2 regions of the Pedococcus sp. 2YAF34 genome follow, and region 1 is predicted to be linked to the other one. Evidence: riboswitches for the same ligand, from Rfam matches in the RefSeq annotation. Region 1 holds a riboswitch; the other holds the start of a gene.

Evidence for each region. Region 1 has a riboswitch for S-adenosylmethionine ahead of metX (homoserine O-acetyltransferase MetX). Riboswitches for the same ligand answer to the same signal wherever they lie in the genome.
Region 2: linked by a shared signal. The riboswitch ahead of AB4Z02_RS01205 (aminotransferase class V-fold PLP-dependent enzyme) and the one ahead of metX (homoserine O-acetyltransferase MetX) in region 1 are both predicted to bind S-adenosylmethionine.

Annotation. Positions count from the first base shown of each region.
Region 1 is NZ_JBFRFA010000009.1:114,063-121,835, reverse strand. It holds gene AB4Z02_RS07420 (glycerophosphodiester phosphodiesterase) at 126-1,160, shown strand; gene AB4Z02_RS07415 (FHA domain-containing protein) at 1,204-1,887, shown strand; gene AB4Z02_RS07410 (RNA polymerase sigma factor) at 2,023-3,654, opposite strand; gene AB4Z02_RS07405 (universal stress protein) at 3,853-4,254, opposite strand; gene metX (homoserine O-acetyltransferase MetX) at 4,325-5,461, opposite strand; SAM riboswitch class IV at 5,477-5,587, opposite strand; gene AB4Z02_RS07395 (DUF4192 domain-containing protein) at 5,741-6,847, opposite strand; gene AB4Z02_RS07390 (YkvA family protein) at 7,053-7,466, opposite strand; gene AB4Z02_RS07385 (EcsC family protein) at 7,636-7,773, opposite strand, start outside.
Region 2 is NZ_JBFRFA010000001.1:240,919-248,691, forward strand. It holds gene AB4Z02_RS01175 (hypothetical protein) at 1-233, shown strand, start outside; gene AB4Z02_RS01180 (hypothetical protein) at 239-919, shown strand; gene AB4Z02_RS01185 (multidrug effflux MFS transporter) at 935-2,248, opposite strand; gene AB4Z02_RS01190 (DUF6186 family protein) at 2,301-2,504, opposite strand; gene AB4Z02_RS01195 (hypothetical protein) at 2,501-3,031, opposite strand; gene AB4Z02_RS01200 (DNA translocase FtsK) at 3,081-5,810, opposite strand; SAM riboswitch class IV at 6,147-6,259, shown strand; gene AB4Z02_RS01205 (aminotransferase class V-fold PLP-dependent enzyme) at 6,301-7,728, shown strand.

The DNA.
Region 1 (7,773 bases):
CCACCCTGGGTGTGGCCGGCCCACCCCTGCGTCGTGGCCGGGCCACCCCTGCGGTGCGTTCCGGGTGCCCGCACCCCGGGGCAAGGTCGGTGGTGCGGCCAGCCGGCCGCTCGGACGAGGAAGTGGTGAGCAGCGTGGACACAGCACCGCGAAGGCCCGGTCTCAGCGTGGTGGCCTCCCGGCCCTCGCCGGCTCCCTCCCGTGACGCCGTACGTCGCGGGGCTCCGTCGCCGGCCGGGTCGCCGGCCGGATCGCTGGCCGGATCGCGGGCCCGGTCGTCGGCCTTGTCGACGGCCTGGACGTCGGCCTGGTCGACCGGGGTGCGCGGGCGGGGTCGCTCGCAGGTCCGGACCACGTCGCTGCACCGGCGCCGGACGCCGGGAGCACCACCGCTGGTCCTCGGTCACCGCGGCAGCAGCTCCCCCACCTGCCGCGAGAACTCGGTCGGCGCGGTGCTGGGTGCGATGGCCCACGGCGCGGACGGCGTGGAGGTCGACGTGCGCCTGACCGCCGACGGTGTCCTGGTCTGCAGCCACGACGCGGTGGTCGCCACGGCGCTCGGTCGCGAGCTCGTCGTGGCCCGGACCGCCGCAGCCGAGCTGGTGGCCCGGGCCGCGACCCCACACGGCCGGCTCGCCACCCTGTCCGAGGTGCTGTCCGCCCTCGCAGACCGGGGCACCACCGACGTGGTCGTCGAGGCCAAGCCGGTCGACGACCAGGTGGCTGCGTTCCGGACCGCCCGCGCGCTGGCGGCCCTGCTCGTCCCGCTCAGCACGTCGATGGGGGTGACGGTCTCGTCGTTCGACGCGCTCCTGCTCGGGGCCGTCCGCCGGACCGTGTTCGGCAGCCGGCTGCGCACCGCGCTGCTGGGCCACGAGGGCGAGTCCGCGGTGGCGGTCCTGCGCCGGGTCGTCGACGCGGGGCACGACGAGGCCCACCTGAGCCTGCGCATGCTGCGCCAGTCCCCGCACGTCGTCCGGATGGCGCACCACCGCGGCATCTCCGTCACGGCGTGGACCGTCAACGGTGCCGAGCTCGCCGAGGTGGCGTCCCTCGGTGTGGACGCCCTGATCACCGACGACGTCGCCGCGGCGCGCACCGTGCTGGACCGCTCCACGCCGGTGACCGCCTTGGGGATGGTTGGAGGAACCGCGTGCTGAGGCGGGAGCCGCGGTCTACCGTGGACGGCGTGGGAGGTGTCTCATGGAGCACGAGCCGGAACCGGACAGGGGAACCACCGCAGGCGCACCGGCCCAGGGGTTGGGCGACGTCGGGTGGGCGCAGGGCTGTGCCCTGTTCTACCGCGACGACGAGGGGTCGCTGCAGGTGGTCTCCCTCGAGCCGGTGACCTCGGTGACCATCGGCCGCGGGTCGGGGTGCGACCTGCGCGTGCCCTGGGACGAGAGCGTCTCGCGCGTGCACGCCGAGCTGGTCCGGGTGGGACAGCACTGGACGGTCGTGGACGACGGCCTCTCCCGCAACGGCACGTTCCTCAACGGTGAGCGGGTCAGCGGTCGGCGACGGCTGCACGACGGCGACACCTTCGTGGTGGGCGACACCTCGTTCAGCTTCCGCGACATCCGCGCCGGCACCTCCCAGCTCACCAGCGTCCAGGCCGAGGTCCTCACGACCGCGTCGCTGTCACCCACCCAGCGCAACATCCTCACCTCGCTGTGCCGGCCCTACAAGCAGGAGGGCGCGTATGCCACGCCGGCGTCCAACCTGCAGATCGCCGGCGAGCTCTTCCTGAGCGTCGACGCGGTCAAGACCCAGCTGCGCACGCTCTTCCAGAAGTTCCACATCGAGGACCTCCCCCAGAACCAGAAGCGGGCGAAGCTCGTCGAGCGTGCCTTCGCCCTGGGCCTGGTCACCCGCCGCGACCTCTAGACCCGGCCGGCGACTGCGACCGTGACTGCGGCCGCGACCGTGGCTGCGGCTGGACGTGGAACAGGCCAGGCGCCCCGAGGGGCGCCTGACCTGTTCTGCTGGCTTCGTCTGCGCCGGGCACCCGGCGCGACCGGCTCAGTCGAGGTAGTCGCGCAGCACCTGCGAGCGGCTCGGGTGGCGCAGCTTGCTCATCGTCTTGGACTCGATCTGGCGGATCCGCTCGCGGGTCACGCCGTAGACCTTGCCGATCTCGTCGAGGGTCTTCGGCTGTCCGTCGGTGAGGCCGAAGCGCATCGAGACCACACCGGCCTCACGCTCGGAGAGGGTGTCGAGCACCGAGTGCAGCTGCTCCTGCAGGAGCGTGAAGCTCACGGCGTCGGCGGGCACGACGGCCTCGGAGTCCTCGATGAGGTCACCGAACTCGCTGTCGCCGTCCTCGCCGAGGGGCGTGTGCAGGGAGATGGGCTCGCGACCGTACTTCTGGACCTCGACGACCTTCTCCGGGGTCATGTCGAGCTCCTTGGCGAGCTCCTCCGGCGTGGGCTCGCGCCCGAGGTCCTGCAGCATCTGGCGCTGCACGCGGGCCAGCTTGTTGATGACCTCGACCATGTGCACCGGGATGCGGATGGTGCGGGCCTGGTCGGCCATGGCGCGGGTGATCGCCTGGCGGATCCACCACGTCGCGTACGTCGAGAACTTGTAGCCCTTGGTGTAGTCGAACTTCTCGACCGCACGGATCAGGCCGAGGTTGCCCTCCTGGATGAGGTCGAGGAAGAGCATGCCGCGACCGGTGTAGCGCTTGGCGAGGGAGACCACGAGGCGCAGGTTGGCCTCGAGCAGGTGGTTCTTGGCCTTCTTGCCGTCCTGGGCGATCCACCACAGCTCGCGCTTGAGCTTCATGTCGATCTTGTCGCCGGAGTTGAGGCGCTCCTCGGCGAACAGGCCGGCCTCGATGCGCTTGGCGAGCTCGACCTCCTGCTCGGCGTTGAGGAGGGCGACCTTGCCGATCTGCTTGAGGTAGTCCTTGACCGGGTCGGCGGTGGCGCCGGCGGTCACGACCTGCTGGACCGGGGCGTCGTCCTCGTCGTCGTCGCGCAGCACGAACCCGGAGGAGGACTCGTCCTCCTCGGTGTCCTTCTTGGTGGCGTCCTCGGTCTCGTCCTCGACCACGACGTCCTCGAGCTCGGACTCGACGACGTCGGTGGGCTCGGCGTCCTCCTCGTCGGCGTCGTCGGCCCCACCCTTGACCTGGTCGTCCTGGGGGCCGGCCTTGGCCGCGGTCGCCTTGGCCGCAGCCTTCTTCGTGGCGGGCTTGGCGGGCTCGGCCGCGGCAGCTGCCGCCTTCTTCGTCGTGGTCGCCTTGGCCACGGTCTTGGTGGCCGGCTTGGCGGCGGACTTCGCAGCGGTCTTGGCTGCCGGCGCGTCGGTCTTGGCGGCCGGGGTGCCCGCAGCGGCCTTCTTCGCAGCCGGCTTGGCGGCCTTCTTGGCCGTGGCCGTGGCGGTACGCCGCGTGGTGGTCGCTGCGACGGCGCGGCTGGCGGTGGCGGCGTCGAGGGTGACCGTGATGCCCTGCTCGTCCAGGGAGCGCAGGACCGCCTTCATCCGCTTGGGAGCCACCTCGGCCCCCTCGAGGGCCTCACGCAGCGCACCACTGTCGACAGAGCCGTTGGTGCGGCCCTGCATGAGCAGCTGCTGCAGCGCAGGGTGGGAGAACTCGGCGGGGAGAGACGGAGCGGGGCTCGCAGCCTTCTTGGACACAGGCGACACGGACTACCTTTCGTCGCGGGATCGCGGCACGGCGCACGCCATCACAGGCGTGATCGGACACGCCTGGGACAACAACTGCGGGAGCGGAAGTATTGCCAAGACCGCGCGTTGCTGACCCTTGCGCGACCTCGTTCCGGACATTGTAAAACGAGATGCCCCGCAAACTTGCATCCGTGCTCGAAATCGGCGCGGAACCGCTCAGGCGTCGGCCTTGACCGCCAGCACGGGGCACGACGCGTCGAGCAGGATGCGCTGCGCGTTGGAGCCCAGGATGAGCTTGCCGACCGGCGTGCGCCGGCGCAGGCCGATGACGATGAACTCCGCCTGCTCTTCCTCGGCGACGGCGATGAGGTCCTCGGCGGGCTCGTTGCCGCGCACCAGCTGGCGCACCTCGTGCTCGAGACCCTCGCCGTCGAGCTCGGACTGGATGCGCGTCAGCTCGGTCTCGAAGCGCTGCGCCTCCTGCGCGTCGAAGTCCCGCCCACCACGCTGGGAGTTGATGACGATGAGCTTGGACTTGCGCAACAGCGACTCGTCCGCCGCGCGCCGCAGCGCCGCACGCCCTTCCTTCGTCGGGACATACCCCACAACGATGGCCACGGGAACCTCCTCGTTCGTCGACGTCCGCGGCAGGGGCCGCGCGGCACAGACGCTATCGGAAAACCCGAGGTCAGGCAGGAGAGGTGAGCACGCGCTCGATGACGGCGCCCACCTGGTCGAGCTCGATGAGGAACCCGTCGTGGCCGTAGTCGGACCGCACGGTGTGCAGCGTGGCCCCGGCGACGCCGTCGCTGATCTCCCGGGAGAGCCGCGGTGGGTAGAGCCGGTCGGAGTCGACGGCCACCACGACCACGTCGGCGGTCACGCGGGCCAGGGCGGCGTCCACGCCGCCGCGCCCACGGCCGACGTCGTGTGAGTTCATCGCCTCGGTGAGGACGAGGTAGGAGTTGGCGTCGAAGCGGCCCGCGAGCTTGCCCGCGTGGTGGTCGAGGTAGGACTCGACGGCATAGCGCCCGCTCCCGCCCAGCGGCTCCTCCTCACCCTGGGGCTCGCGACCGAACCGCTCGTGCAGCTCGAGCTCGCTGCGGTAGGTCACGTGGGCGATCCGGCGCGCGATGCCCAGGCCGGCGTCCGGGCCCGCGAGCTCGTCGTAGTAGTCGCCCCCCCGGTAGTGCGGGTCGGACCGGATGGCCAGCAGCTGGGCCTGGCACCAGGCGATCTGCTCCGCAGTGGCGTAGGCCGTGCTGGCGAGCACCACGGCCCGGTCCACCCGCGAGGGGTGGGTGACGGCCCACTCCAGGGCCCTCATGCCGCCCATCGATCCGCCCAGCACGAGGTGCCACCGCTCGATACCCAGCCGGTCGGCGAGGAGGGTCTCGACCTGCACCTGGTCGCGGACGGTGACGAACGGGAACCTGCTCCCCCACGCCCGGCCGTCCGGCGCCGCGGACGACGGACCCGTCGTGCCCTGGCAGCCGCCGAGGACATTGGAGGCGACGACGAACCACCGGTCGGTGTCGAGCGGGCGCCCCGGCCCGACCAGGCCGTCCCACCACCCCGGCGTCGGGTGGCCCGGACCCGCCTCGCCGACGACGTGCGCGTCGCCGGTGAGCGCGTGCTCGACGAGGATGGCGTTGTCACCGGCGGCGTTGAGCTCGCCCCACGTCTCGTAGGCCACGGTGACGTCGGGCAGCACCCCGCCGCGCTCGAGCTCGACCGCCCCCAGGCCGACGAAGTGGCGCCGTCCCGGAGGGTCGCCCTGTCGCCAGGCGCCAGAGGTCGTCGGCGGACGGGAGGTCGTCGTCATGGTGGTGCTCCTGGGGCATCGCGCTTGCCGCCCAGAACAGGGTCGGCCAGGTCCTCACCCGGGGCACCCCACCGCGAGGAGGGTTGCCGCCCAGCAAGCCGGGGCTTGGCACTGGGACTCATCACCTGGGCCCATCATACGAGCCGCTCCCCCGGGCGTCCGGCGCGTCCGGACACTGGACCGCTCCTCTGGAGCGCCTCTCTGACCTGTCCTGAGGCCCACCTCAGGACACCCCCTGGTGGCCCCCCCTGGACGCCGACCGAGACCCGGACCACCCCGTCAGGCGGGCACGCCCGTGGACGGCCCCACCGGTTCCGTCGGCGAGCGCAACCCGAGGTCGACCATCCGTTCGAGCAGCCGCGCGAGCCGGTAGCCGGGCTCGTGCTCCAGCGCCCGGTCGAGCGCCACCCGGGTCAGCGCGCCGTCGCCGAGCCACCACGCGTAGTTGGCCAGGACCGTCAGCACCGGCGCGGCGAGGTCGTCGGGCACCGATCGCACCACCCACTGCAGCCGCGCCAGCAGCCGCCGGCCCGCGACCACCGACGCGCCGTCGCCGCCCGCACGGTCGGCCCACACCGCCGCAGGAAGGCTGGTGGCCACCGCGTCGGCGAGGTCGTCCGGGAGCAGCTCGAGCGGGAGGGTCCCCGGACAGAGCCAGGCGATGACGGCATCCCTCAGCCCGACGTCGAGCAGGCTGTCGACGAGGTCGGCGACCTCCCGCGCCGTGAGCGACTCCACCGCTCTGGCTCCCACCCCGACGTCGAGGACGACCGCCCAGGTGGAGAGTCGGCGAAGTCGGTGCACGGCCACTGCCCGCGGCCCGAGCCCGTCCGGCCTGGCCGCGGCGCGCTCACCCTCCCCGTCAGCGACCAGGGCTGCGACCTCGGGCACGAGGCGGCCCTCACCGCGCACCAGGGCCGCCAGGTCGTCCCGGGCGCTCAACGGCGCCACCTCCAGTCCCACGAAGTCCGCGAGCGCCGGGACGTCGCGCGGCACCGGCTGCGCGTCGTCGTCCCCGGGGCAGCACCCCGAACGGCAGTCCGGCGCGGACCAGCACCCGTCGCGGACCACCATCCGGTCGATGACGCTGATGCCGGCGTCGCCCAAGGCGTCACGCACCGCGTCGGACAACGCCCTCGAGGCACCCTGCTCGGTCTCGTAGCCCACCAGCAGCACGCCGTCCGGGTCCTCGCGGACCATGGGCGCCACCACCGAGGTGCACGCCTCGTCGAGGTGCTCGGGAGGCGGCAGGTCGATCCGCTCGATCATCCCGAAGCGCCCGCCCCTCAGTGCGCAGAGGACCAACGAGTCGCTCGGGTGGTAGCCGAGCTGGTAGGGCAGCACGGCGAGGACGTCGGCGGGGCCAGCGAGCCTGATGGGTTCCATGCAGCCACCGTCGCGACTCCGGTGGCGGTGGACGAGACCCCTGGCTCAGGGCTGTGGACCAGCCCAGCGAGCCGGCGCCTCTGTGGACAACCCGCGCATGCTGTCAGCGCACGACGCGGCTGGACTCAGCGCACGACGCGGCTGGACTCAGGGACGCGGCTGGACTCAGCGCACGACGCGGCTGGACTCAGGGACGCGGCTGGACTCAGCGCACGACGTGGCCGGGCACGGTGCGCCCGGCCCCACGCCGCCGGCCCCTCGAGCCGCCGAAGGAATCGGAGGAGAGGGGGCTTCCGGTCCGCTCCCAGCGCAGGAACGACTCGGTCTCGTTGACGAGGGCGGCGGCGATCCACGAAGCCACGACCGCGTCATCGGCCAGGCCGAGCACGGACAGGAACGCCTCGGGCACGACGTCGATGGGCGACACCACGTACGCGACGGCGGCGGCGATCATCAGCAGGCGCCCGCGGGTGGTCCCTGTGTACTCGCCGCGGAAGGTGGCGCGCAGCAGGCGCGGCACGCTGGCCGCGCGCTCCCCCATCGACGGGGTGCCCGGGCGCAGCGCGGTGCGCAGGGCCGAGGCGATGGTGCGCAGGGCTCCCCAGCGGTTCACGGCCATGGTCGTCTCCTCAGTTCCGGTGGTGCGGGTGCGGGTGCACCCGAACAGGGTTCCAACGACGTGGACGTCCCGGCGATTCCCGCGGTTCCCCGGTTCCCCGGTTGCCCGGTTGCCGGGTTCCCACCGCGGCGCGAGCGGTCCGGCCGCGGGTCTCCGTTCGCCCGGCGGGTCAGTACCCGGTCGCGCGGGGCGGGAACTCGTGCCGGGCGTGGTCGGCGATCCGCTTGAGCAGGTAGGTGTCGAGGCCTGCACCGACGACACCGCCGATGACCGGCACGCCCTTGCCGAACCGCGTGAGCGTCTTCTT
Region 2 (7,773 bases), on a different contig from region 1:
TCGGCTGGGTCGACCACCGTCAGTCCGTCCGGCTGGAGGCCGTCGAGGCGTCCGCCGGCGTCTCGTCGACCGCCCCTCTGACTCCCGACCCGGAGACCTGCTACCTCCTGGGCGTCATCGCCGCCGCCCAGGGCAGGGCCGACCTCGTCACCCGCCTGGCGGCGTCGACCGGCAGCGACTGCCAGGTGTATGCCGCCCGTGGCTCGCGCGGGCAGGACCTCGAGGGCAACTGAGACCCGTGCCGAGGGTTCCGCGGGTCGTGGTCCTGCTCGAGGGCCGCAGCGACGTCGCCGCCGTACGGGCCCTCCTCGCCCTCGACGCGCCTTCGTGCGTCGGGTCTCTCGCGGAAGGCCACGTCGGGAACGGCCGCGTCGGGGACGGCCGCGCCCACGACGTGCAGCTCGTGGACATGGGCGGCGTCACCAACGTGCGCCACCACCTCGTCCGACTCGTGGCAGACGCGTCCGACGGCGCCGGGCCGCGGGTCCTCGGCCTCGGTGACGCCGCCGAGGCACCGTTCCTGTCCCGCGCCCTGGCAGCGGTCGGTCACGCGGTGGGCACGCGGGCCGACATGGCCGCGCTCGGCTTCCACGTCTGCGACCGGGACCTCGAGGACGAGCTGGTGCGCGCGCTCGGCACGGCCCGGGTGCAGGAGGTGCTGGCCGGGCTCGGCCTCCTGGACCGCTTCCTGGCGTTCCGGCGGCAGCCCGCGTGGGACGGCCGGCCGGTGCACGACCAGCTGCGGCGGTTCGCGGGAACCACCTCGGGGCGCAAGCTCGTCGTGGCACAGGCGCTCGCCTCAGCCCTGACGCCCTCCCAGGTCCCGGCCCCGCTGGCCGCCCTCGTGGGCCACATCCGGGCCGGCCTCGCCGAGCCCCCTGCCGGGCCGCCGGTGCGACCGTTCGCCGGGACCGGCTGAGGGCGACGCGGACCGTCAGGCCGGGGTGAGCCTTCCGCGCAGCGTCAGGGTCGCGACGACGAGGGCCAGGGAGGCGGTGAGCGCCATGACCAGCGTCATCGGGACGGCCGAGTCGGAGCCCATCGCGCCGATGAGGGGCGCAGCCGCGCCGCCGATGACGAACTGGGCGGCGCCGAGGAGCGCTGCGGCGGTGCCTGCCGCCTCGCCGTGACGCGTCAGTGCCAGGGCCGGGGTGTTGGGCAGGGTCAGGCCGCACGCGAGGAGGATGAACCACAGCGGCGCCAGCACCATGGGCAGTCCACCGAACCCGGTGGCGGCGGAGGTGACCATGAGCAGGGCCGCCACGGCGCCGATGGTGACGCCGGCGCGGACGAGCAGCTGGGGCTCGAACCGCCGCAGCAGGAACGGGTTGACCTGCGAACCGGTCAGGAAGCCGAGCGAGTTGAGCCCGAACACCAGGCCGAACTGCGCGACGCTCAGGCCGTAGATGTCCTGGAGCACGAACGACGAGCCGCCGATGTAGGAGAACAGCGTCGCGAACATCAGGCCGCTGATCAGCACCAGCCCGACGAAGGTGCGGTCGCGCAGCAGGGAGCCGTAGGTCGCCACGACCGGGCGGAACGCCAGCCTGCGACGGCGGTGCGCCGGCAGGGTCTCGCGCAGGGCGAACGACGCCAGCGTCACCATCATGGTTCCGGCCACGGCGAGCAGGACGAACACCCCGCGCCACGAGGTCACCTGCAGGATGGCTCCGCCGAGGGTCGGCGCCAGCACCGGGGCCAGGCCCATCACGAGCATCAGGCGCGACAGCATGGTGGCCGCGGCCGACCCGGCGAACTGGTCCCGCACCATGGCCATCGAGACCACGGCGACGGCGGCATTGCCCAGGCCCTGCAGGACGCGACCGACGGTCAGCAGCTCGATCGACGGCGCGAAGGCGCAGAACACCGAGGCCGCGATGTGCAGCGCCAGTCCGGCGATGAGGGGGCGGCGGCGGCCCACGGCGTCGGCGAGCGGCCCGACGAGCAGCTGCCCGAGCCCCATACCGAGCAGGATGCCGGTGAGGGTGAGCTGGACGGCCGACTCGGACGCCCCGAGGTCGCGCGTGATCGAGGGCAGCGCGGGCAGGTAGGTGTCGATCGTCAGGGGCCCGATGGCGATGAGGGCCCCGAGCACCAGGACGAAGCGCAGGTAGGCCCGACCGGTCGGCGCCGTCTCCGGGGCAGGGACGGTCGGGGTGCGGACATCGACGGCAGCGGCGTCGACGGGCACGCCGTCCGGCGTCGGGACGAGGGTGTCGGGGGCTGCGATCTCGGGGGCTGCGGTCACAGGGTTCGCAACGACGGGACGTGCGCCATCCATTCCGGCGGGGGCGCCGGTCTCACGCCGCGAGCAGGAAGTGCCACCCCAGCCACCACCACACGAGCAGCAGGAGCAGCTGGCCCGCCCGGGTGCGCGCGGCCTCCCGCACGACCTCCGACACCCGCGGCACGACGTCGGGACGACGCTGCGCGACCGCTGCCAGGACCACGAGGCAGGCGAGCAGCGCGACGTTGGCCGTGGCGGTCAGGGCCCGGGCCGTCACCGCCGGCTCCCCCGCTCCGCGAGGGCCCGCAGGAGGACCCACCCGGCCAGGGCCCAGCAGACCGCCACGACCACCCGGATGGGCCGTCCCTCGAGCAGGGGGTCGACCAGGGTGCTCAACGTCGGGTGGTCGGGGTTGTCGGTCTGCGCGTCCGGCTGGGAGAGGAGGTCGGCGAGCTCGAGCAGGCAGCCGGCCAGCAGTGGGACGGTCCAGACCCAGGCGCGTGCGGTGGGCAGCCGCGGCACGGGCGCGCCCTCCCCCGCCCGCAGCACCACCACGAGGCCCACCAAGCCGACCACGGCGAGCGTCAGCTGGACGGCGACTGACGCCCGCGGCTGCACGGCAACGACCAGCCCCACGACCGAGGCCGCCACCGGTCCGGCCCACCTCCCGGACAGCCACCGGGGCGGCGTCCGTGGCGGCAGGTCGCGCCGTAGCACCACGAGCATGAGGACGGCGGTGCCGAGGAAGACCGCCACGTCGACGGCGTTGGCGCGGGCGACGTGGACGACGGCCGCGCCCAGCACGCTCCCCAGCGCCGGTCCGGGCCGTGCCCGCCGACGCCCCGGCGGAGACTCAGTCCCGGCCAGTGAGCTCCCAGGCGTCGGCCGGCTCCTCGACCTCTTCGCGGCCGGCGTACTGCGCCGCCACGGGGTCGTTCGCGTAGCGCGCGTCGGGCGCGTAGCCGGGGGCGTAGGTCCCCACCGGCACCGCGTCGGTCCGCTCGACGTCGCCAGCCGCGCCCTGCAGGTCGGGAGCCGCCTGGCCGTCGAAGACCGGCTCGGGGTCGGGCACCTCGTCGCCGCGCATGAGCGCGAGCGTCGTGGCCAGGTCGTCGGGCTTGACGAGCACGTCGCGGGCCTTGGAGCCCTCCGACGGCCCGACCACACCGCGCGACTCGAGCAGGTCCATGAGGCGGCCGGCCTTGGCGAACCCGACGCGCAGCTTGCGCTGCAGCATCGACGTCGACCCGAACTGCGTCGTCACGACGAGCTCGGTCGCCTGCAGCAGCAGGTCGAGGTCGTCGCCGATGTCGTCGTCCACCTGCTTCTTGGCCGCGACGACGGTGACGTCCTCGCGGTAGCTGGGCTTGAGCTGGTCGGTGACGTGCTTGACGACGTCCTGGATCTCGGACTCGGTGACCCAGGCGCCCTGGACGCGCATCGGCTTGCTGGAGCCCATGGGCAGGAACAGCGCGTCGCCCTGGCCGATGAGCTTCTCCGCGCCGGGCTGGTCGAGGACGACCCGGCTGTCGGCGAGCGAGGACGTCGCGAACGCCATGCGCGACGGCACGTTGGCCTTGATGAGGCCGGTGACGACGTCGACGGACGGGCGCTGGGTCGCCAGGACGAGGTGGATGCCGGCGGCGCGCGCCAGCTGGGTGATGCGGACGATCGACTCCTCGACGTCGCGCGGGGCGACCATCATGAGGTCGGCGAGCTCGTCGACGATGACCAGCAGGTACGGGTAGGGGTGGATGACGCGCTCGCTGCCGGGCAGCGGCTTCACCTTGCCGGCCTTGACCGCCTTGTTGAAGTCGTCGACGTGCTTGAACCCGAACTGGGCGAGGTCGTCGTAGCGCGTGTCCATCTCCCGCACGACCCACTGCAGGGCCTCGGCGGCCTTCTTGGGGTTCGTGATGATCGGGGTGATGAGGTGCGGGATCCCCTCGTACGCCGTGAGCTCCACGCGCTTGGGGTCGACCAGGACCATGCGGACCTCGTCGGGCGTCGAGCGCATGAGGATCGAGGTGATCATCGAGTTGACGAAGCTCGACTTGCCGGCGCCCGTCGCACCCGCGACGAGCAGGTGGGGCATCTTCGCGAGGTTGGCGATGACGTAGCCGCCCTCGACGTCCTTGCCGACGCCCATGACCATCGGGTGCTCGTTCCCGCGGGCCGCCTGGCTGCGCAGGACGTCGCCGAGGCTGACCTTCTCGCGGTCGGTGTTGGGGATCTCGATGCCGATGGCCGACTTGCCCGGGATGGGCGACAGGATGCGGACGTCGGCCGAGGCGACGGCGTACGCGATGTTCTTGGACAGGGCGGTGACGCGCTCGACCTTGATGCCGGGGCCGAGCTCCACCTCGTAGCGGGTGACCGTCGGGCCGCGGCTGAAGCCGGTCACCTGCGCGTCGATGTCGAACTGGTCGAGCACCTGGGTGAGGGCCTCGACGACACGGTCGTTGGCCGCGCTGCGCGACTTGTGGGGCGAGCCCGGCTCGAGCAGGGCGTTGTCCGGCAGGGTGTAGGTGATGTCGCCGGCGAGGGCGAGCTGCTCGACCCGCTGCGGCAGCGGGGTCGTCGGCGGCGCCTCGAGGGTGGCCTTCTCGACCACGGGCGGGCGGGTCGGCGCGGCCGCAGCGGCGGCCCCCGCGGCACCGGGCGCGAGGACGCCGGGAGCGGTGGGTCGCTTCTCGCCGGGGCGCAGGCCCTTGCCGTCCGGGACGACCACGGCGGCCTTCTCGAAGGCCTCGTCGCCGTCGAGGGGCCCCTCGGGCTCGATCACGCGGCGACGGCGGCGCGGCTTGTCCTCGACGACCTCGACCGGCTCGGGCTCGACGGCCGCGCGGTGCAGCAGGTGGTCGCGCAGCTCGGCGAGGCGCTCGGGGATCATGTGCACCGGCGTGGCCGTCATGACCAGGAGGCCGAAGAAGCCGAGCATGAGCAGGATCGGGACCGTGCCGTACACGGAGACCGCCGCCTCGAGCGGGCTGGAGGCGAGGAAGCCGATGATGCCGCCGGCCTCGCGCATGCCGTCGGCGCCCTGCGGTGGGGTAGGGATCCCCTGTGACACGTGGGCCAGGCCACAGGCGGCGAAGGCGAGCGCACCGAGGCCGATGCCGATGCGCGACGTCGCGCCGTCGTCCTGGGGCGCCCGCAGCAGGCGCAGGCCGAGGAAGAGCAGGGCCAGCGGCACGGCGTAGGCGACGCGGCCGAAGGTGCCGGCCACGACCGCGTGGACGACGTCGCCGAGCGCACCCTCGAAGGCCCACCACTCGCGGGCGGCGACGAGGATGGCGAGGCCGAGGAGGGTGAAGCCGAGGCCGTCGCGACGGTGCTCCGGCTCGAGGTCGCGGGCGCTGCTGCCGACCCGGCGGACGGCGCCGCCTGCGACGTGCGCCATCCCCATCCACGTCCCCCGGACCGCGCGCAGCGGTAGGGGCAGGCCGCCGCCGCTGGCCTTGCCCCGCGCGGGCTGCTTGCGTGGCGCAGGGGAACGGCGGTTGGCAGGGCGCGTGGTGGTGCCCTTGCGCGCCTGCCCGGCCGAGGAGGAGCGCGTCGAGGTGGACGGACGTGTGGCCATGGTCCGCAGGCTACGCGACGGCCACACCGGACACACGCGTCACACGCGTCGCACTGCGCCCAATCTGTCCCTCCGACCGCGGGCCGCCCCTCCCCCGAACGGGTGAGGCCGGTGCATCACTTCGGACACGGACGGGGCTCACCCCTGTCGCCATACGGCGTGCCGGTGCCACTCTGGGCGGGCGTCTGGCGGGGCCTGCGCCGACGACCACGGATCCTCCGGGACACCGTCCGGGCGTCGGCGCAGGCGCACCAGCCAGCCGCACGTCTCAGATGACGGGAAGGTCGGTCCACCTGCTGGAGCCGCCCCGAGCCGGCCGCTACCGTCGTCGACCAAGGTCATGAGTGTCAGCGCACAGCCCCGGCTTGCTGACCAGCAACCCTCCACCGCGGTGGGGTGCTCCGGGTGACGACCGGGCCGCCTGCAGGAGCAGGTGGCAAGCGCGGACCCGAGCCCAGCCCGGGTCCACCGGACCCAGGAGCTGACCTCCGTGTCGATAGCCAGCACCCCGCCCACCACTCCCGAGGCCTCCCGGGCGGCGACGCGCCGTACCGCTCCCCTGGCCCACGCCCGCGAGCACCTGCGCGCAGTCCCGCCCCTGCCCGTGCGCTCCCTCAGCGCCTCAGCACTGCCCGCCGTCGTGTCCGGCGGGCTGCCCGTCCCGACCCTGGACGGCCCGACCGACTACGCCAACTTCGACCACGCCGCCTCGACCCCGGCGCTGGTCAGCGTGAAGGCCGCCGTCGACACGGCGCTGCGGACCTACTCCTCGGTGCACCGCGGCAAGGGCTACGCCTCCGCGGTGACGAGCGGCTGGTACGAGCAGGCCCGCGCGGAGGTGGCGGCCTTCGTCGGGGCGCGCGAGGGGGACGAGGTCGTCTTCACCCGCAACAGCACCGACTCGTTCACCCTGCTGTCCCGCTCGCTCCCCCGCGACACCTCGGTGTTCGTCTTCGAGTCCGAGCACCACGCGGCACTGCTGCCGTGGAAGGCCCGCCAGACGGTCCGGATCCCCGTGCCCGGCAGCGCCGCCGACGCGGTCGTCCTGCTCCGGGAGGCCCTGCGGACCCGCCAGGGCCGCAACCGTCTCGTCGTCCTGACGGGCGCGTCCAACGTGACCGGCGAGGTCTGGCCGATCCGCGAGCTGGCGGCGGTCGCGCGGCGCGCTGGTGCCCGCGTCGTCCTCGACGCCGCGCAGTACGCCCCCCACCGCCGCATCGACCTCGGCGAGCTCGGCGTCGACTACGTCGTCCTGTCGGGGCACAAGCTCTACGCGCCCTTCGGGGCAGGCGTCCTCGCCGGTCGCGCCGACTGGCTCGACGCCGCGGCCCCCTACCTGCCCGGCGGCGGTGCCACCAAGGCGGTCACCGAGCACGGGGTGCAGTGGCACACGGGCTCGGCGCGGCACGAGGGCGGCAGCCCCAACGTCATCGGGGCCATCGCGCTGGCCGCCGCCTGCCACGCTCTGCGCGAGCACGGCGAAGCCGTCGAGGCGCACGAGCAGCTCCTGGGCAAGGCCCTGCTCGACGGCCTGCGCGACATCGACGGCGTGCAGACCTACTCGCTGTTCGGTGACGGCCACGAGCGGGTCGCGGTCGCGACGTTCACGGTCGACGGGGTCGACTCCTCGCTCGTGTCCGCGGTCCTGTCGGCCGAGCACGGGATCGGCGTGCGCGACGGCAAGTTCTGCGCGCACCTGTGCGTGGACACGCTCCTCGACGACCCGTACGCCGAGGGCCCCGACACCGCCGTGCGAGCCAGCATCGGCCTGGCCACGACCGCCGCCCACGTCCAGCGGCTGCTCGCCGCGGTCGCCGACCTCGCTGCCCACGGGCCGCGGCACGAGTACGTGCACACGGGCGAGGGCTGGGTGCCGGTCGACGACACCCGCGACCTCGCCCCCGCCCGCCCCTGGTAGGGGCGGGCGACCGGGCCGGTCGGGCCGGCCCGCGCGGACTAGGGC